DNA from 3 places in the Cellulosimicrobium sp. PMB13 genome. Region 1 is predicted to be linked to each of the others. Evidence: predicted binding sites of a transcription regulator. Region 1 holds the regulator's gene; each other region holds the start of a gene.
What was found. Region 1 encodes LexA, which represses DNA repair genes until DNA is damaged. Its sites were predicted from a motif close to TCGAACANNTGTTCGA; they were not measured.
Positions count from the first base shown of each region.

Region 2: a site for LexA is predicted at 3,306-3,321, ahead of V5D56_RS10510 (DUF222 domain-containing protein). Genes of this name have one in related genera too.
Region 3: a site for LexA is predicted at 4,681-4,696, ahead of ruvA (Holliday junction branch migration protein RuvA). Genes of this name have one in related genera too.

Region 1 covers NZ_CP145910.1:2,778,982-2,785,850, forward strand. Annotated here, with positions in the region: gene hflX (GTPase HflX) at 1-390, shown strand, start outside; gene V5D56_RS12465 (ATP-dependent DNA helicase) at 536-2,659, shown strand; gene V5D56_RS12470 (L-lactate dehydrogenase) at 2,685-3,701, shown strand; gene lexA (transcriptional repressor LexA) at 3,810-4,538, opposite strand; gene V5D56_RS12480 (LysM peptidoglycan-binding domain-containing protein) at 4,931-5,338, shown strand; gene nrdR (transcriptional regulator NrdR) at 5,726-6,298, shown strand; gene V5D56_RS12490 (aldo/keto reductase) at 6,347-6,869, opposite strand, start outside.
Region 2 covers NZ_CP145910.1:2,323,078-2,329,946, forward strand. Annotated here, with positions in the region: gene V5D56_RS10500 (hypothetical protein) at 1-219, shown strand, start outside; gene V5D56_RS10505 (Fic family protein) at 397-1,587, shown strand; gene V5D56_RS10510 (DUF222 domain-containing protein) at 1,612-3,204, opposite strand; gene V5D56_RS10515 (hypothetical protein) at 3,641-4,543, shown strand; gene V5D56_RS10520 (hypothetical protein) at 4,629-5,060, opposite strand; gene V5D56_RS10525 (type I restriction endonuclease subunit R) at 5,413-6,869, shown strand, end outside.
Region 3 covers NZ_CP145910.1:2,996,437-3,003,305, forward strand. Annotated here, with positions in the region: gene pdxS (pyridoxal 5'-phosphate synthase lyase subunit PdxS) at 206-1,081, shown strand; gene V5D56_RS13485 (NUDIX hydrolase) at 1,134-1,700, shown strand; gene V5D56_RS13490 (hypothetical protein) at 1,783-2,457, opposite strand; gene pdxT (pyridoxal 5'-phosphate synthase glutaminase subunit PdxT) at 2,495-3,118, shown strand; gene V5D56_RS13500 (YebC/PmpR family DNA-binding transcriptional regulator) at 3,125-3,886, shown strand; gene ruvC (crossover junction endodeoxyribonuclease RuvC) at 4,086-4,649, shown strand; gene ruvA (Holliday junction branch migration protein RuvA) at 4,783-5,415, shown strand; gene ruvB (Holliday junction branch migration DNA helicase RuvB) at 5,418-6,491, shown strand; gene yajC (preprotein translocase subunit YajC) at 6,696-6,869, shown strand, end outside.

The sequences.
Region 1 (6,869 bases):
CCGGAGGGCCAGATCGCCGCGGTCCGGCACGTGCTCGCCGACATCCCGGGCGTCGAGGACGTCCTGGAGGTCGTCGTCCTCAACAAGGCCGACGTCGCCGACCCGGAGGTCGTCGACCGCATCCGGCGGCGCGAGCGGCGCACGGTCGTCGTGTCGGCGCACACGGGCGCGGGGATCGACGAGCTCCGGCAGCTCATCGCGGACGAGCTGCCGCGGCCCGACGTGACGATCGACGTCGTCGTGCCGTACCACCGCGGCGACCTCGTGCACCGTGTGCACACCGAGGGCGAGATCGACCACGAGGAGCACACGCCCGAGGGCACGCTCCTGCGGGGCCGCGTCGCGGAGGCGCTCGCGGCCGAGCTCGCCGGGGCGGTCCCGACCGCCTGACCGGCTCCCACCGCGCCTCGACCACGGACGGCGCCGCACGGTGCTCCGGTGCCGGCGGCGCCGTCGTGCGTCGTCGCTTCGGCCGTCGTCCACAGCCCCGTCGGGCCGCGCCCGCCGCGTCGGTGCCCGACCGTAGACTCGACGCGTGCCTCCCGTCTCGCCCGCCACGAACCGTCCGACCGAGGACACCGCGGCGGCGGACGGCCCGCCCACCCGTGACGCGGCGACGCTCGCCGGCGTCCCGGACGTCGACACGCTGCTCGACCTCGCCGTCGGGAAGCTCGGCGGCGCACGCCGGGACGGGCAGCACGCCATGGCACAGGCCGTCGCCGGGTCGATCGGGAGCGGTGAGCACCTCGTCGTCCAGGCCGGGACCGGCACGGGCAAGTCGCTCGGGTACCTCGTGCCCGCGGTGCGGCACGCCGTCGCGACCGACGAGCGCGTCGTCGTCTCGACGGCCACGCTCGCGCTCCAGCGCCAGGTCATCACCCGGGACCTCCCGCTCGTCGCGGAGGCGATCGGCGCAGAGCTGCCGCGCCCGGCCTCGATCGCCCTTCTCAAGGGCTGGCACAACTATGTGTGCGTCCACAAGGTGGCCGGCGGGTACCCGACGGACGAGCCGACGCTCTTCGACCTGCCTGGCGAGACGGCCGGCGCGACCGACCACCCGCTCGCGCGGGCCGACGGCCGCGCGGCGCCGTCGCTCGGCGAGCAGGTCGTGCGCGTGCGCGAGTGGGCCCAGGAGACGGCGACCGGTGACCGGGACGACCTCGTCCCCGGGGTGAGCGACAAGGCGTGGCGGCAGGTCTCGGTGACCGCTCTCGAGTGCCTCGGCCAGCGCTGCCCGCTGCTCGCCGAGTGCTTCCCCGACAAGGCCCGGGCGGCCGCGCGCGAGGCCGACGTCGTCGTGACGAACCACGCGATGCTCGGCATCGCCGCGATGGGCTCGCCGGGCGTGCTGCCCGAGCACGACGTGCTCGTGGTCGACGAGGCGCACGAGCTCGCCGACCGCGTGACGGCGGCCGCGACCGTCGACCTCTCCGTCCCCGCCATCGAGGGCGCCGCGCGCCTCGCGCGCCGGCACGGCGGCGCCACGACCGACGCGCTCGACGCCGCCTCCGCGGCCTTCGGCACCGTGGTCGGCGCCCTGCCCGCGGAGCGCTTCCCCGACGGGCTGCCCGACGGTGCGCGCGACGCCGTCGCAGCCGTGCGCGACGCGGCGCGCGAGGTGCTCTCGCGCCTCAAGCCCGAGACGGGCGTCCAGAAGCCCGCGACCCCGGACACGGGCCTGAAGATGGCGCAGTCGGCGATGCTCCAGCTCTTCGAGGTCGCCGAGCGGATGGCCGGGGACCCGACCGGGCACGACGTCCTCTGGTGCTCGCGGCCCGGCGAGGGCGGCTGGACCGCCGACCGGTTCGGCGAGGGCGCGAGCAGGCTCCACGCGGCGCCCCTCGGCGTCGCGGGTCTCATCCGTACCCACCTCCTCACCGAGCGCACCGGGGTCTTCACGTCCGCGACGCTCGCCCTCGGCGGGACCTTCGACGCCGTCGCCCGCACCTTCGGGCTGGGCGGGAGCGCGTCGGACGGCGAGGAGGCGCCGTCCTGGCGGGGCCTCGACGTCGGCAGCCCGTTCGACTACCCGCGCCAGGGGATCCTCTACGTCGCGAAGCACCTGCCGACACCCGGACGAGAGGCCGCGACCGAGCACCAGCTCGACGAGATCGCCGCGCTGGTCGAGGCGGCGGGTGGCCGGACGCTCGGGCTGTTCTCGTCTCGGCGGGCCGCCGTCGCTGCGGCCGAGGCGATGCGCGAGCGGCTCGACGTCCCCGTGCTGTGCCAGGGCGACGACCAGCTCCCCACGCTCGTGCGCGAGTTCGCCGACGACCCGGCGACGTGCCTGTTCGGGACGCTGTCGCTGTGGCAGGGCGTGGACGTCCCCGGTCCGTCGTGCCAGCTCGTGCTCATCGACCGCATCCCGTTCCCCCGGCCCGACGACCCCGTGCGGTCGGCGCGTGCCCGTGCCGTCGAGGCCGCGGGAGGGAACGGCTTCATGCAGGTGTCCGCGACGCACGCGGCGCTCCTGCTCGCGCAGGGTGCAGGACGTCTCGTCCGCTCCACGACAGACCGCGGAGTCGTCGCGGTCCTCGACCCCCGGCTCGTCACGGCGCGCTACGGCACGTTCCTCACGCGCTCGATGCCCGGCTTCTGGCAGACGACCGACCGCGAGGTCGCTGCCGCTGCGCTGAGGCGCCTCGCCGCCCTAGGCTGAGCGAAGACCACGAGACGGAGGCACGATGATCGACGCCGGCACCACCTTGCCCACCCCTGAGGAGAGCCGTGGAGGCCACGGGTCGAGGGCAGGAGCGCGGACCACGAAGCTGGCGATCGTCGGGGCCGGAGCCGTCGGGTCGACGCTCGCGTACGCGGCGCTCATGCGTGGGGCGGCGCGGACCGTCGCCATGCTGGACGTCAACCGGGCCAAGGTCGAGGCGGAGGTCCTCGACCTGCAGCACGGCATCCAGTTCATGCCCATGGCGAAGGTCGAGGGGTCCGACGACGTCGCGGTGTGCGCCGGCGCGGACGTCGTGGTGGTGACCGCGGGGGCGAAGCAGAAGCAGGGCCAGACGCGGCTCGATCTCGCCGAGGGCACGATCGGCCTCATGCGCACGATCCTCCCGGGGCTCGTCGAGGTCGCCCCGGACGCCGTCTACGTCATGGTGACGAACCCGGTCGACATCGTGACCTATGCGGCGCTGAAGTTCTCCGGGCTGCCGCCCGAGCGCCTGTTCGGCAGCGGGACGGTGCTCGACTCGTCGCGCCTGCGGTTCCTCGTCGCGCAGCACTGCGGCGTCGCGGTCCAGAACGTCCACGCCTACATCGCCGGGGAGCACGGCGACAGCGAGATCCCGCTGTGGAGCTCGGCGACGATCGGCGGCGTGCCGCTCCTCGAGTGGCCCGGGATCGCGGGACACCCGTCGCTCTCCGAGGACGCGCGCGAGGAGATCGCGCGCGAGGTGGTGCAGTCGGCGTACCGGATCATCGAGGGGAAGGGCGCGACGAACTACGCCGTCGGGCTCGCGGGGACGCGCATCATCGAGGCGGTCCTCGGCGACGAGCACCGGATCCTGCCCGTCTCGACGCTCCTGGACGGCGACCACGGGATCGAGGACGTGTGCCTCTCGCTCCCGACGCTGGTCGACCGCCGGGGTGCGAGCGAGCGTGTCCTGGTTCCGCTCTCCGACGCCGAGCTGGCCGGTCTGCAGAGCTCCGCGGCGTCGCTGCGCGAGGTCGCGCGGCGGTTCGGCCTGTAGGAGCACCGCACGACGACGGGCCGGTGACCCCACGAGGGGGATCACCGGCCCGTCGTCGCGAGGGCAGCGTCAGGGTGACGGCCGGTCGGTGCCGCCGGTGCCGCCGGGTCAGAGGCTGCGGAGCACGGACACGACGCGCCCGAGCACCTGTGCGTCGTCGCCGACGATCGGCTCGTACGCGGCGTTGTGCGGCACGAGCCAGACGTGGCCGTCGCCCCGCTTGAAGGTCTTCACCGTCGCCTCGCCGTCGATCATCGCGGCGACGATCTCGCCGTTCTCCGCGACGTTCTGCCGGCGCACGACGACCCAGTCGCCGTCGCAGATCGCGGCGTCGATCATGGAGTCGCCCTGCACCCGCAGGAGGAAGAGCTCGCCGTCGCCGACGAGCTGGCGCGGCAGCGGGAAGACGTCCTCGACGACCTGCTCGGCGAGGATCGGGCCGCCCGCGGCGATCCGCCCCACCACGGGGACGTAGGACGGCGCGGGGTGGGCCTCGTCGTGCATCTGCTCGTCGGGGACACGGACGAGAGGCGCGGCACGGCGGCCGTCGTCCGGCTGCACGACCTCGATGGCGCGCGGACGGTTCGGGTCCCGGCGCAGGTACCCCTTGCGCTCGAGCGTGGTGAGCTGGTGCTTGACCGAGGACGGGCTCGTCAGGCCGACGGCCTCACCGATCTCCCGCATGCTCGGGGGATACCCGCGCTGCTCGACGCAGGAGCGGATCGTGTCGAGGACCAGGCGCTGCCGTGGCGTCAGGCCGTCGCTTCCCGCCGTGCCGTCGGGAAGCTCGCGCACCTCGGCGAGCCCCCCGCTCGTGTCCCTGCCTCGTCCCGCCATCGTGGTCTCCGCCCTCGTCGCCTCACGGTCGGCGCCCTGCCGGGAGGAGTCCTCCCCGTACGGCACGCCGCCTCCTCGTCGTGGTGCGCCCGGCGCGGCCGGGGGCACCGGTCGACCTGATCCGGTGCGTCGTCCCTGGCGGGAGGCGTTCCGGGCCAGACCTGTCGGTGGACATGTCCGGCGAACCGACCTGGTCCCAGGTTAGGGGAGAGAGCACCGTGAATCAAACATCTGTTCGAGCATGTCTCGACTCCGTGGGCGGATCGTGGTAGACCTTCGTACAGGTGTTCTACGCACAGGTGTTCGATCCGCTCTCGGGTCGACGACGCAACCTCGCCGGGTCGGAGCGACCGGGGAAGGCGCTCCGGCGCCGGCGAGGGACGGAGGTAGTGATGACGAGTGTGACGTGGGGCGGCCTCGGCGGTCTGGCCGAGCAGCCGGAGCGGCAGGACCGACCCGTGCGGCGCGGCCAGGGTGGCGCGCGGTCGTCGACGGAGGTCTCGGCCGACGCGCCGCTGCGACTCACGCGGCGAGGGCGGATCGTCCTCGTCGTCGCCGTGGCGCTCCTGGTCCTGCTGGGCGCCCGCGTGGGCAGCGCCGTCGCGGGCTCGGCGGGGGAGCCCGAGGAGGTCCGGGTGCACGTCGTCGCCGCGGGCGAGACCCTCTGGGACCATGCTGCGGCTCTCGCCTCGCCCGGCGAGGACCTGCGCGACGTCGTGGCGCGGATCGTCGAGCTGAACGGCCTGTCGTCATCGGGTCTCCAGGCCGGGCAGCGGCTCGTGCTCCCGGTCGACGAGTGACTCGCGTCGCTGCTGTGACCTACGACACCTGGTCGCGGACGGCTCGTGGCGTTCCTGGGGTTGCGCTCTACGTTTAGGTCGACCTAAGTTAGTGTCACCTCACTCGCCGGGCTGGGGGGCCGGGCAGGAGGCGGGTCCGCGGTCATCCGCGACCTGTGAGCACGTCGGCGCACGCGAGGCGAGTCGCGCGCGAGATGGGGACGGGGGCGTCCCGACGGGGGCGACCGGCAACGGTCGCCCCCGTTCTGCGTTCCTCGGCCCGGCTCGCTCCCGCGGCCGCTGCGTCGGTACGGCCCCGGCGTGTTGCACCGTCGTGGGGCGGCGTCATACGTTCGTCGCGCCGCCCTCGCCCTGCGGGGTGCCGGGACCCAGCCGAGGAGAGCCGCCATGCACTGCCCGTTCTGCCGCCACGCGGACTCGCGTGTCGTCGACTCGCGGACGTCGGACGACGGCGCGTCGATCCGTCGCCGGCGCCAGTGCCCGCAGTGCAACCGCCGGTTCACGACGATCGAGACGGCGAGCCTGTCCGTCGTCAAGCGGTCGGGCGTCACCGAGCCCTTCTCGCGCGAGAAGATCGTCAACGGCGTCCGCAAGGCGTGCCAGGGCCGACCTGTCAACGAGGACGACCTCGCGCTCCTCGCCCAGCGCGTCGAGGAGACCATCCGCGCGAGCGGGAGCGCCGAGCTCGACGCGTACGAGATCGGTCTCGCGATCCTCGGCCCGCTCCGCGAGCTCGACGAGGTCGCGTACCTGCGGTTCGCGAGCGTGTACCAGGCGTTCGACTCCCTCGAGGACTTCGAGAGCGCCATCACGTCGTTGCGCGTCGAGCGCGAGGAGCGGACCGCAGCCCGGTTGACCGGGCTGACCGGCGACGCGGCCGTGCACGGCGACGGTGCCGACGGTGCTGGCGAGGTCGACGGGACGGCCGACGGCGTGGACGCCACGTCCCCGACGCGCTGACCGGCCCGCGCGGACGCGCCAGGGCCACGCGCGCGGGCGCGCCGGGAGTCAGAGGTCGCTGGAGCGGGCCGCCCAGAGGTTGATGCCGGTGTCCGCCGGGACCGACTCGACCGCGCGGAGCTCCTCGTCGGTGAGGGCCGGCGCGGCGAGCGCGGCGAGGTTGTCGTCGAGCTGGCGCGTCGAGCTCGCGCCGAGGAGCACCGACGTGACCCGCTCGTCGCGCAGCGCCCAGGCGATCGCCGTGGCGGCCAGCGAGCGGCCGTGCGAGCGTGCGAGCGCGTCGAGCCGTCGCACGTGCTCGAGGTTCTCCTCCGAGAGGAACTCACCGCGCAGAGGTCCGCCGCGTGCCGCGCGCGAGCCTCTCGGTGTCCCGCGCAGGTAGCGGTCCGTGAGCATGCCCTGCGCGAGCGGCGAGAACGCGACGACTCCCAGTCCGGCGTCCGCCGCGACGTCGAGCACGCTCTCTCCCGACGCGTCCGGGACCTCGATCCACCGGTTGAGCATCGAGTACGAGACCTGGGTCACGACGAGCTCGACCCCGAGCTCGGCAGCGACGTGCAGCGCCTCGCGC
Region 2 (6,869 bases), 460 kb from region 1:
ACGGGCACAGCCGGAAAGCTCGAAGTCGCGCGTGCGATCTGGGGTATCGAGTTCCCCGACCCCCACCGGGTCACGTGGACGATCGGTCGGCTGGTCGTATGGAGCAACACACTGCTGCGAGCGCTGATCGGCGACGGGTTCCAGACCCAGGAGCACGCTGCCGCCTTCCTGTGGTGGGCCAAGGACCAGCAATTCGGCGGTGAAGGCATCGAGACCTGATCCGCGTTGGACGAGCGGGCGGTTCTCACCCAGCGAGTTGGTCCGCGGGGTGTCGCAGGTTCGGGCGATGGCACAACGCCATGGGTCATCGACACCACTGCACACAGAAAGTCGACCCGCGCGTGCGCTGGCGCCCGTACCATCGAATAACACGACTTCCGATGGTAACCTGCTGCGGTGGCATCGGAAGCGGAGTGGCCGGCGTTCGGGTCGGAGGTGCTCGTCTGGGAGCCCTCGGGCGCCGAGTACGGACCTCGTGCGGGTCGGAGCCGCCGCCGCGGACCCTACGAGGCCGCCGTGCCGGCGAAGATCGCGCGTGCGGAGCTCCGGCTCGCCGGCCCGACGATGGCTCTGGTCGCCGAGGCGAGTGCCGAGATCGCCCGCCTCGACGGCGAGTCGCTGGGCTCTCTGATGTCGTACGCGTCGTTGTTGCTCCGGACCGAGGCCGCCTCGTCGTCGCAGATCGAGAACCTGACGTCGTCGCCGAAGGCCATCGCCCTGGCCGAGCTCGGTCGCCGCGGCAGAGCCAACGCGGACGAGATCGTCGCGAACGTCGCCGCCATGAGGCGGGCTCTCGACGTCTCCGAACGGCTGGACGCCGACGCGGTCCTGGCCATGCACCAGGTCCTGATGCGCGACCACATGCCCGATGCTGCGGGACGGTGGCGAGACTCGGCGGTGTGGATCGGTGGGTCGGCGCAAAGTCCGCACGGGGCCGACTACGTGGCGCCACGCGCCGGGCTGGTGCCGCCGGCCATGGACGATCTCGCCGAGTTCATGTCCCGCGACGACCTGCCGGCCCTGGCTCAGACGGCGGTCTCGCACGCGCAGCTCGAGAACATCCACCCCTTCCCCGACGGCAACGGGCGTACCGGGCGCGCACTGATGCACGCTCAGCTGCGGCACGCGGGCCTGACCCGCCACGTCGTCGTCCCGATCTCCGCCGGCCTCCTCGCCGAGACCGACAGATACTTCGCAGCCCTCACGGCGTACCGCTCGGGGGACCCGCAGCCCATCGTGGCGCAGGTGTGCGAGGCGGTATTTCCCGCGCTGCGCAACGCCCGCACCTTGATCGCCGAGGTTTCCGAGGCGCATGACCGGTGGGCTGGGGCCGTCCGCGCACGCCGAGGCGCGTCGGCGTGGCGCCTCGCGGACCTCCTCGTCGAGCGTCCCGTCATCGACGCGCGGCTCGCGGCGGAGCGCCTCGGCGTCACGACGGCGAACGCCCAGGTCGCGATCGATCGGCTGGTCGAGGACGGCGTCCTCGACCAGATCGGCCGAGGGGCTCGCGATCGCGTCTGGCAGGCGGTCGAGATCATCCAGGCGATGGAACGGTTCGCCGAGCGCTCTCATCACCGCATCGTGTGACAGCTGATCGTGCACGCCCCAGCCTCACGGGGTGACTTCCGACGCCGATGCGTCGCCCGTCGTCGTACTTGGCGTCGGCGACGGCTTGTTCCGGGTCGTTGCCGGGCTTGGCCGAGCCCGCACAGCGCGCTCTCGGGCGGCCAACGTCGCACGGAGGTGAAAGCCGATCACGCGTCGGAGAACGGCGACGAGGGCGAAAGCGTGTAGAGGCAGTCGAGGTCGGGCGGCGGCTCGGGTGGGTGCAGGTCGCGGTCCGGTGCGATGCGCGTCGCTGGTTCGGAGAGGTAGACCGCGCCCGTGGGTGACGTCCAGCTCAGGACGCCGTCGGTCAGGTGCTCGAGCTTCCACGCAGTCTCGTGCTTGAGCACGTGGTGCTTGCGGCAGAGGTGGGCGAGGGTTGTCGGCGTCGGTCCGCCCGCCGAGGGCGAAGTCGACGCCGTGGTCGACGTCGCAGCGCGCCGCGGGCACGGTGCAGCCCGGGAAGCGGCACGTCTGGTCGCGGACCGTCAGCCAGGCGCGCAGGTCGGCGGGCACGGTGTAGCTGTCGCGCCCGACGGAGAGCACCGCACCCGTCTCGGGGTGCGTGAGGATCCGGCGCAGCGACGGTGCGTTCGCGGTCAGACATCGGGTGGTGTCGGCGTCGATCGGGCCGTGCCCGTCGAGATGCCCGGGTGCGTCACCACCGAGCAGCGTCAGCACCGGGACGGTGACGTGCACCCGCGGCACGATCGTGCGCGCGAGGTCGGCGAGGCTCGGAACCACCGCCGCGCCCCCGGCGCCGCACGCGTCGCGCTGATCCGCCGCTCCGCCGTGCCCGCAAGCACTGTGGTGCGCCGGAGTGCAGCCACCGGAGCCGGAGCAGTCGAGCGCAAGGTCGACGAGGACGTCGGCGCGCAGCTGCGCGACGGTGCGGACGTCGCCCTCGCGTCGCGCGTCAGCGGCCGTGCTCGTGAGTCGGTCGTGGATCGCGTGTGCCGACACCGCTGGCAGCAGCGCGCTCAGCCACGCCATCCCGTCCTCGGCCGGATCGACCCACACCGCACGCTTCGCTTCGGCGCGCTCGTGCCGGAGGGCGAGCGGCTCGGGGTGCACCGCGTCGCGCGCCTGGCGCACCAGTCGTCGGAACGCCTGGGGAGTCGTGGAGGCCGCGCGACCGAGGCATGCGTGCGCGACCTCGGTCGCGGCCTGCGGGTCGAGGTCGGCGACCGCGCGGGCCAGGGCGCTCGCGTGGGCGACGGAGAACTCGCCCGCGCACAGCCCCGCCAGCACCGACGGCACGGCGTGAGTGAGGGTCGCCGCGTCGTCGACCAGACCCTCGACGACGCCCTCCCGCAGGCGAAGCGCGCACGCGAGCTCGGCGACCGCTGCTCGCCACGCTAGCTCGACCCGCCGCTGCGGGGTCGCGCCGTCCACGCGCGCCGACTCGTCCGCGAGCAGGGCGTCGTGCGCCGCGAGCGCCGCCATCCGCGCCCGCTCGATCGCTACGGTGCGCGCCCCCGTGAGCGCGTCGATCTGCCGCTGGACGGTCGCGACGTCCGCGACCGCGTCGGCCAGCGCCTCCAGCGACCCCGCGCGTGGGTGAGCCGCCCTGTGACGTGGGCGCGCGTCGTCGGGCACGGGCGGCGACACGACGGCGCCCCGGGGCGCTGCCCGGACCGTCCGCAGTCAGCGCCGCCGTCGTCATGAGACCCACTCAACCACCAGCCACCCACACGCAGTCGGACAGACGTTCGAGGATCCACCGAGGTGACGATGCTTCCCCGAGGTGCGAGAGGTGGAGTTTCGTTGCCCTGGTCGTCTCGCCGCCATGGGCCACGCCGGGCATCAGTGACAGCCGTCGACCGCGCCGGGTGAGCACACACCCCTTCGGGGAGCGCGCTCGTGCATCGTGTCGACTCGCAAAAGGGGCGGCGGGGCAGCGCCCGCCGCCCCGGCGTGTCCGGGGACCGATCCCCGGGAGGCCTGTCGGCTGCCCGAAAGGCTGGCCGAAAGGGATGCCCACGGTGGGCGGAGCCGACGGACGATCGAGGAGTCCCCAGACAGGAGCCGAGCCGTGCGCCGTGACCGCTCAGAGGCCGCCGTCGAACCGGTGGCCACCCGCCTCCCCGAGGGGCGCGGCCGGGCGCCTGGCACACACGGTCCGGGCGGCGGCGCGGGGCTGCCGAGGCCCTCGTTCCTGACGCTTCAGCGGACGGCCGGCAACGCAGCCGTCCAGCGTCTACGTGTCCTCGCCGCCGCGCCAGGGCACGGCTCGGTGCAGCGTGTCGTCTCGCTCAGCACCACGTTCGTCCCCCAGGCGGCAGCCATCGCCGCGATCAACCTGCTCGACGCCGAGGTGACTCCCGCCGAGCAGGACGCAGCCCGCGCCATCAGGAACCGGGCCGGCGGCAAACACACGATGCGGCAGGCCCACTACCTGTTCCAACCGAGCCCGAGGAGCTGGGGCTCTTGCGTGGAGGAGCAGCTCGACCCGCGGGCGAGGGTGCTGGGATGGGGCACGCAGTTCGGCCTGTCGGGTGCTCGGCCGGACTACCACCGGGTCCTGGGTGCGGCAACGGTGTTCGCCGACCTCACCACGGCGACCCAGTCGAACCCTGGTGGCAACCACATCACCACCAAGCTGGTGGTGGCGGCGTTCCCGAACAAGACCGGCTGGCAGGCTGCCGATGTCATCCACAGCGGCATTCGCCCAGGTGGCGGACAGCCTCCGCCCGTCCAGACCAACGGCCTGGTCTCCGCTGAGCACGCTCGCCGGTTCCAGCAGTACCACGCCTACCTGCCCGACAGGGGGTACGACCCGCTGCTGGAACAGCTCCGTCGACACTACGGCCCTGTCTCGACCGTCACCTTCACCCAGGCCTGGGACGCAGCCGACCGGGACGAGTTCGTCGACGCCTTCCAGGACAGCGTGAGCGAGGAGCCCAGCGAGAGCATTGCCAGCGACGACGAGTTCTGAGACAGGGGCCCGCCTCCGAGCCGGCCTGCTCGCTGGGTGCGCCTGACCATCGGTGAAGCGCAGGAATCGGGTCCCGTCACAGCAGTCAGGCCGGGACGTCGTCCGGGGTGAGCGCCCGCACCCGTCGTCCGGTCGCGAGGAACACGCCCCGTAGCCGGACTCCGCGGCGTGCGGCGGCTCCGTGCAGGCCGACGAACCACAGCCCGTCCCCCGGCGTGACGGCGTCGGTCCCCGGGCGCTCGAGCATGAGCACGGTGCTCCCGCCGGGCGCCTGGTCCGCGAGCACGTCCTGCACGATGCCCACGAGGTTGTCGACCATCTCGTCCTCGGGCGACGGGGGGACGTCGTCGATCGGGACGACCGCGCGCAACGGGCGGTCCTCGGCGTCGAGGAACGTGATCCAGAGGCTGAAGCGGGGTGCGTCGATGCCCTGGTGGAGGAACTCGACCCACGCGAGGAGGGCGTCGTCGTCGGGCAGGCGGTCACCGGGTCGGATCGTGCTTCGGGATGTCGTCATCGCCCCAGGGTGGAGGCGGTGGAGCCCGTGCCGACGAGCGTCCACAGGCCCTGAACGACGGCGGCCGCGAGGGTGGTCGTCCACAGGCTGGCCTGTCCACGGTCGCGCGAGGAACGACGGGGCCGTCGAGGTCGCCGGACGTCGCGACGTCCAGCCGTCCAGCCGTCCAGCCGTCCAGACGTCCTCTCGTCGTGGCGCCCTGACCACCTGACTCCCTGACGTCCGGACATCGCGATACCCGGGCTTATCGGCGAACGGCCTGCCGCCAGTGCCCCGGGACGGCACGCTGAGGGCACGCCGCGAACACGGCGCGCCACTAGGCTCACGACCAGCACCGACGCACGGAGGAACGATGCGCAGCACGGAGTCCGACTGGGAGCACCTCGCGCTCGAGCACCTCGCCGAGCCGCTCGGGTGGCTCCCGCTCGAGGGGCGCCAGATCGCTCCCGGGGCGAGGTCCGCCGTCGGGCACCGTGGGTACTCGCCGAGCGGCGAGGAGCTGCCGCAGCGCGAGGCGTGGGACGAGCTGGCGATCCCGTCGCGCGTGCGGGCCGCGATGCGGCGGCTCAACCCGGACGTGCCGCGCGACTACCTCGAGCAGGCGCTCGTCGAGATCCTGCGTCCGACGTCCCAGGACGCGATCACGGAGAACAAGCGGATCCACGACGTCCTCGTGGGCGGCTACCGCATCACGTACACCGAGGACGGGCGGCAGCAGACGCCGAGCATCCGTCTCGTGTCGGCGCGCGAGGACGAGAACGAGTGGATCGCGGTCAACCAGGTCCGCGTCGTGCAGGGCGAGGTGGAGCGGCGCTTCGACGTCGTGCTGTACCTCAACGGCATGCCCGTGGTCGTCATGGAGCTGAAGAACGCCGGCTCGGCGCGCGCGGACGTCGCCGTCGCGCACGCCCAGCTCACGACGTACGTCCGCGAGCTGCCGATGGCGTTCCGGTTCTGCGTGCTCACGGTGATCAGCGACGGCGTCGTGGCCCGGTACGGCACGCCCTTCACGCCGCTCAACCACTTCTCGCCGTGGAACGTGGACGACGACGGTCGTGTCCTCGGCCCCACGGGTGCGCCGCTCCCGGCGGTCGCCGACGTCGCGGAGGCCGCCGCGCACGACGGTCCCGTCGTCGACGGCATCACGGACGAGCCGGCCGCCATGGCTGGCACTGTGGTCCCGTCCTCCCCGCTCGAGACGCTGCTCGACGGGCTGTTCAACCCGCAGCGGTTCGTCCAGCTCCTGCGCGGCTTCGTCGCCTTCGACGCGGGCGAGGACGGGCTGACGAAGCGCGTCGCGAAGCCGCACCAGTACTTCGCCGTCACCAAGGCCGTCGGGGCGACGGTCCAGGCCGTGGAGACCGACGGGCGTGCCGGCGTCGTGTGGCACACGCAGGGGTCGGGCAAGTCGATGGAGATGGAGCTGTACGCCGCGCACGTGGCGCGGCACCCGAAGCTCCTCAACCCGACGATCGTCGTGGTCACGGACCGCACCGAGCTCGACGGGCAGCTCTACGAGACCTTCGCGCGGTCCCAGCTGCTCACCGAGGAGCCGCGGCAGATCAAGCGCCGCGCGGAGCTGCGCGACGAGCTCGCGTCGCGCGTCACGGGCGGGATCTACTTCACGACGCTCCAGAAGTTCGGGCTCACGGCCGACGAGAAGCAGCGGGGGGCCAAGCACCCGGTGCTCTCGGACCGGCGCAACATCGTCCTCGTCGTCGACGAGGCCCACCGGTCCCACTACGACGACCTCGACGGCTATGCCTGGCACCTGAAGAACGCGCTGCCGAACGCCACGCTCATCGCCTT
Region 3 (6,869 bases), 220 kb from region 1:
CCGCCACCGCGCACGCACCGCTCCCACCGGCGTCTCTCCTCCTGTCGGGGCCGCGGCGCGACCCGCGGAGGCCCGGCCGTCCGCCTCGCGACGGCCGTGCGCTCCCTCGAACCGAACGTGTGAGGTACCGGTGACCAACGTGTCCGAGCAGAACGTCCCCGCCGAGAACGTCCCCGCAGGTGCCGCGGCCGCGGCGGGCGGTGCCGTGGGTACCGCGAAGGTCAAGCGCGGCATGGCGGAGATGCTCAAGGGCGGCGTCATCATGGACGTCGTCACCCCCGAGCAGGCGAAGATCGCCGAGGACGCCGGCGCCGTCGCGGTCATGGCGCTCGAGCGCGTCCCTGCCGACATCCGCGCCCAGGGCGGCGTCTCGCGCATGTCGGACCCCGACATGATCGACGGCATCATCGCGGCCGTCTCGATCCCCGTGATGGCGAAGGCGCGCATCGGGCACTTCGTCGAGGCGCAGGTGCTCCAGTCGCTGGGCGTGGACTACGTGGACGAGTCCGAGGTCCTCACCCCGGCGGACTACGCGAACCACATCGACAAGTGGCAGTTCACCGTGCCCTTCGTGTGCGGCGCGACGAACCTGGGTGAGGCGCTGCGACGCATCACCGAGGGCGCGGCGATGATCCGCTCCAAGGGCGAGGCCGGCACCGGCGACGTGTCGAACGCGACGACCCACATGCGGACCATCCGCGGCGAGATCCGTCGCCTCACGTCGCTGCCCGAGGACGAGCTGTTCGTCGCCGCGAAGGAGCTGCAGGCGCCGTACGAGCTCGTCAAGGAGGTCGCCGCCACCGGCAAGCTGCCGGTCGTCACGTTCACCGCCGGGGGCATCGCGACCCCGGCGGACGCGGCGATGATGATGCAGCTCGGCGCCGAGGGCGTCTTCGTGGGCTCCGGCATCTTCAAGTCGGGCAACCCGGCGGAGCGTGCCGCGGCGATCGTCAAGGCGACGACGTTCTACGACGACCCGGACGTGATCGCCAAGGTGTCCCGCGGCCTCGGCGAGGCCATGGTCGGCATCAACGTCGACGACATCCCCGTGCCGCACCGCCTCGCCGAGCGCGGCTGGTGACCCTGCTCGCGCACGTGCCGACGCCGCCGGGACCGGGCCGCCGGGCGTCGCGGTGACGGACCGGACGGACGCGCCGTCGTCCCTGGGCCCCGACTGGGTGCTCGGGGACGACGGCCTCTACTTCCGGCGCGGCGCGCGCGTCGTGCTGCTCGACGACGCCGACCGCGTGCTCCTCGTCCGGGGGCACGACGTCGACCAGCCCGAGCGGTCGTGGTGGTTCACCGTCGGCGGCGGCATCGACGACGGCGAGGACGACGCCGCGGCTGCCCTGCGCGAGGTGCGCGAGGAGACCGGGATCGCGCTCGACCCCACGGCGCTCGTCGGGCCGGTCTACACGCGCAGCGCGGTCTTCGACTTCTACCGGCAGCACTGCCGCCAGGACGAGGTCATCTACCTCGCGCGGCTGCACGGCGAGGTCCTCGCGGGCGAGGAGCTCAGCCGCGACGGATGGACGGACGTCGAGCTCGACGTCGTCGACGAGATGCGGTGGTGGGACCTCGACGAGCTCGCGCGCGTCGACATCGAGGTCTTCCCCGAAGGGCTCGTCGACCTCGTGCGGCCCCTGCTCCGCGGCTGGGACGGAGTGACCCGGCACCTCGGGCTCGCGCGCGAGCACTGACTCCCGCGCGGTGCCGCGCGCCCCGGAGCAGTGCCGGGCAGGGCCGGGCAGGGCCGGGTAGGGCAGAGCGGGGCCGCCGGGTTCAGGCGCGGCGCGCCACGACGCGCCACACGATGCCACCCAGCAGCAGGCCGAGCCCGAGCAGCCCGCCCCCGATCGCGACGATCCACAGCAGCACCGTGCCACCCACGGTCGCGAAGAACTCGCCGAAGCGCCAGCCCTCCGTGACGACGAAGGACTCGGCACCCGTGCCGTCGGTGGTCGTGACCGACACCGTGCACGTGCCGTCGCCGGTCGCCGTGAACTCCGCGACGGTCTCGGCCGACGTCGTGCCCGCACCCGACGAACCGGTCACGGCCGGCGCGTCGACGAGCAGGGAGGTGCCGTCGCACGTCACCGTGACGTCGCCCGCGGCGAAGGCCGTGTCCCCGGGGCCGCCGACCGCCCAGACGGTGTAGGGCTCCCCGTCGGTGACGGCGACGTCCGCCTCGCCCGGCACCGCGCCGGACGCGATCGCCGCCGACCCCGGCGAACCCCCGCTCTCGACGACGCCGGTCGGGATCGCGCGCAGGAACAGGGTCACGCCGAGCACCCCGGCGACGAGCGCGCCCACGAGCACGACGACACCCGCGACGATGAGCACCGTCGCCCCGCGAGGCGGGCGACGCGGCGTCGACGACGCCGGGGGCGGGCCGCCCCACGCGGGCGCGGGGGCGCCGTACGGGGGACCGGGCTGCGCAGCAGAGGGGTACGTCACGCCGACGACCCTATCGGCCGACGTATCATCACCCCTCGTGACGATCACGATCGGGGTCCTCGCCCTCCAGGGCGACGTGCGCGAGCACCGCACCGCGCTCGAGTCCGCGGGCGCCCGCACCGTCGGCGTGCGCCGACCCGAGGAGCTCGCGCAGGTCGACGGGCTCGTGCTCCCGGGCGGCGAGTCGACGACCATCGACAAGCTCCTGCGGATCTTCGAGCTCGACGAGCCCCTGCGGGCGCGCATCGCCGAGGGCCTGCCGGTCTACGGCTCGTGCGCCGGCATGATCCTGCTCGCCGACCGCATCCTCGGCGGCACCGCCGACCAGCGCACGATCGGGGGCCTGGACGTGACCGTGCGACGCAACGCGTTCGGTCGCCAGGTGGACTCGTTCGAGACCGACCTCGCCGTCGCCGGGCTGCCCGGGGACGAACGCCCGGTCCACGCGGTGTTCATCCGCGCACCCTGGGTCGAGGACGTCGGACCGGGCGTCGAGGTCCTGGCCCGCATCCCGGACGCGAGCACGCCGGGGATCCCCCACGCAGCCGCCGGTAGGATCGTCGCAGTACAGCAGGGACCGCTGCTCGCCACGTCGTTCCACCCGGAGATCTCCGGCGACGCGCGCGTGCACGAGCGGTTCGTCCAGATCGCGAAGGGGTAGGAACGCATGTCAGGGCACTCCAAGTGGGCCACCACCAAGCACAAGAAGGCGGCCATCGACGCCAAGCGCGGCAAGCTCTTCGCGAAGCTCATCAAGAACATCGAGGTCGCGGCGCGCACCGGCGGCGGTGACCTGGCCGGCAACCCGACGCTCTTCGACGCCGTCCAGAAGGCGAAGAAGTCGTCCGTCCCGAACGACAACATCGACCGCGCCGTGAAGCGCGGGTCCGGCGAGGGCGCCGACGCCGTCGACTACCAGACGATCATGTACGAGGGCTACGGTCCCAACGGCATCGCCGTCCTCGTCGAGTGCCTCACCGACAACAAGAACCGCGCCGCCGCAGAGGTGCGGACCGCGTTCTCCCGCAACGGCGGCAGCCTCGCCGACCCGGGCTCGGTCTCCTACCTGTTCTCGCGCAAGGGCCTCGTCGTCGTGCCCAAGGCAGACGGCGTCACCGAGGACGACGTGATGCTCGCCGCGCTCGACGCGGGCGCCGAGGACGTCACCGACTCCGGCGAGGTCATCGAGGTGCTGTGCGAGGCGAGCGACCTCGTCGCCGTGCGCACCGCCGTCCAGGACGCGGGCCTCGAGTACGACTCCGCCGACTCCGTGTGGCACCCGTCCATGGAGGTCGAGGTCGACGCCGAGGGCGCGCGCAAGATCCTGCGCCTCATCGACGCGCTCGAGGACAGCGACGACGTGCAGAACGTCTACGCGAACTTCGACGCGTCGGACGAGGTCATGGCGGAGCTCGAGAACGACGACTGAGCGCAGGCCTTCCCGCCTCGCTCACCCTGGGTGCGTGACGGGGTGGGGTGCGCGCGGTCTACCATCCGCGTCGCTCGTCCCTCGCGCCGCTCCCGCCAGGCCCGCCACGACCGCGCGCACCCCACCCCGCCACGCTGCTGTCGGCTCGCCGGCCGCGTCGTGCGCCGGAAGTGTCGCTCTCTCGTGAAAGGGTGACGGGGTGCGCGTGCTCGGAGTGGACCCTGGACTGACCCGGTGCGGCGTGGGGGTCGTCGACTCGCTGCCCGGGCGCAAGGCCGAGATGGTGGCCGTCGGGGTGCTGCGGTCGGACCCGGAGATCAGTGTGGACCTGCGGTTGCTGCGGATCTCGGAGCGGCTCGACGCGTGGCTCGACGAGCACGTGCCCGACGTCGTCGCGGTCGAGCGCGTGTTCGCGCAGAACAACGTCGGCACCGTGATGGGGACCGCGCAGGTCGCCGGGCTCGCGATGGTCGCGGCGGCGCGCCGTCGGGTGCCGGTCGCGCTGCACACGCCGTCGGAGGTCAAGGCCGCCGTCACGGGGAGCGGGCGGGCCGGCAAGGAGCAGGTGCAGCGCATGGTCGCGAGCATCCTCGGGCTGGCGGAGCTGCCGAAGCCGGCCGACGCCGCCGACGCGCTCGCGCTCGCGATCTGCCACCTGTGGCGGCCCTCCGGCGCGCTGCAGGGCGGCGAGCGGCACGAGCTCACCCCCGCCCAGCGCGCGTGGGCGGCCGCGGAGCGCACGGCGCGCCGCGGACGTGCGTAGCCGCGTCGGACCCCCGGGCTAGAGTGACCCGTCGTACACCTGTTCGTACCGCTCGTGCCGTGACTCGTTCCGCGCGGGCACGCCCGTCCGCCGTGCCCCACGGGCCCGGTGGCCGTCGATCGGAGGACCCTGCGTGATCGCGTCGCTGAGCGGGACGGTGGCGAGCGTGCAGCTCGACCGGGCGGTGCTCGAGGTCGGGGGAGTGGGCTACCTCGTGCACGCCACGCCCGCGACGCTGGCCACGCTGCGCGTGGGGGAGACCGCGCGGCTCGCCACGAGCCTCGTCGTGCGCGAGGACTCGTTCACGCTCTTCGGCTTCGCGGACGACGACGAGCGCTCCGTCTTCGAGACCGTGCAGACCGTCAGCGGGGTCGGCCCGCGTCTCGCGCTCGCGATGCTCGCCGTGCACACGCCCGACGCGCTGCGGCGTGCCGTCGCGGGCGCGGACATCGCCGCGCTCGTCCGCGTCCCCGGCATCGGGAACAAGGGCGCCCAGCGCATCGCGCTCGAGCTCGGCGACAAGCTGGGCGCGCCGACGGGGGCCGACGCGCCCGCCACGGGATCCGGGACCGGTGCGTCGGCCACCGTCGACGACCGCCGGGACCAGGTCGTCGAGGCTCTCGTCGGGCTCGGCTGGAACGTCAAGGCGGCCGACGACGCCGTCGCGACGGTCCTCGCCCATGCCGGGGTCGACGTCGTCGAGACGGCAGACGTGGCGGGCGCCCTGCGCGCGGCGCTGCGCGTGCTCGGCGGACAGCGAGGCTGACGATGGCGGACTTCGACCGGGTCGGTCCCGGCAGCTACCCCGAGGACGGCTTCGTCTCCGAGCGCATCGTCGCGGCGGGGGCCGACGACCTCGAGCGCGCGGCCGAGGCGGCGCTGCGCCCACGACGGCTCGAGGAGTTCGTCGGGCAGCGGGTCGTGCGCGACCAGCTCTCGCTCGTGCTCCAGGCCGCGCTCGCGCGCGGCAGCGCGCCCGACCACGTGCTCCTCTCCGGCCCTCCGGGGCTCGGCAAGACGACCCTGGCGATGATCATCGCCGCCGAGCTCGGCGCATCCCTGCGCGTGACCTCGGGGCCGGCGATCCAGCACGCGGGCGACCTCGCCGCGGTGCTGTCGTCGCTGGAGGAGGGCGAGGTCCTGTTCATCGACGAGATCCACCGCCTCGCGCGGCCCGCGGAGGAGCTGCTCTACATGGCGATGGAGGACTTCCGCGTCGACGTGGTGGTCGGGAAGGGAGCGGGCGCGAGCGCGATCCCGCTGAGCCTGCCGCCGTTCACGGCCGTGGGCGCGACGACGCGCGCGGGCCTGCTGCCCGCCCCGCTGCGCGACCGGTTCGGCTTCACCGGTCACCTCGACTTCTACTCGGGCGAGGAGCTCGAGCGTGTGCTGACGCGGTCCGCCGGACTGCTCGGCGTCGCGCTCCACCCCGACGCGGCCCACGAGATCGCCGGCCGTTCCCGCGGGACCCCCCGCATCGCCAACCGCCTCCTGCGTCGTGTGCGCGACTGGGCGCAGGTCCGGGGCGACGGCAGCCTCGACCTGCGCGCGGCGCGCGCCGCGCTCGAGGTCTACGAGGTGGACCCCATCGGGCTCGACCGGCTCGACCGCGCGGTGCTCACGGCGCTGTGCACCCGGTTCAACGGCGGCCCGGTCGGCCTGACGACGCTCGCCGTCACGGTCGGTGAGGAGGCCGAGACGGTCGAGACCGTCGCCGAGCCGTACCTCGTCCGCGAGGGACTGATCGGACGGACGCCACGAGGTCGCGTCGCGACGCCCGCGGCGTGGGCGCACCTCGGGCTGACCCCTCCCCGCGACAGCGGGACGCTCTTCGACACCTGACGGCCGACCGGGTTCGCACGGCGTCCCGCTGCCCGCACCGCCCGGAGCGCCCGTGACGGCCGTCACAGGGCGGCCCGTGGAGGGCCTAGACTGGACGGACCTGCGGGGAACTCCACGGTCGAACGGCTCGTTGGGGAACCGTGCGCGCGCGCCTAGACTGCCGCGCAGACCCCCGCCGACGAACAGGACACGTGAGACCCCGTCATGGATATCAGCTTCATCCTCATCCTCGCCCTCGCGGCCGGTGCGATGTTCCTCATGACCAGCCGCACCCGCAAGCAGCAGCGCGAGGCCCAGAACTTCCGCTCCGAGCTCGCTCCGGGCCAGGAGGTCATGACGGGTTCGGGGATGTTCGGCACGATCGTCGACGTCGACGAC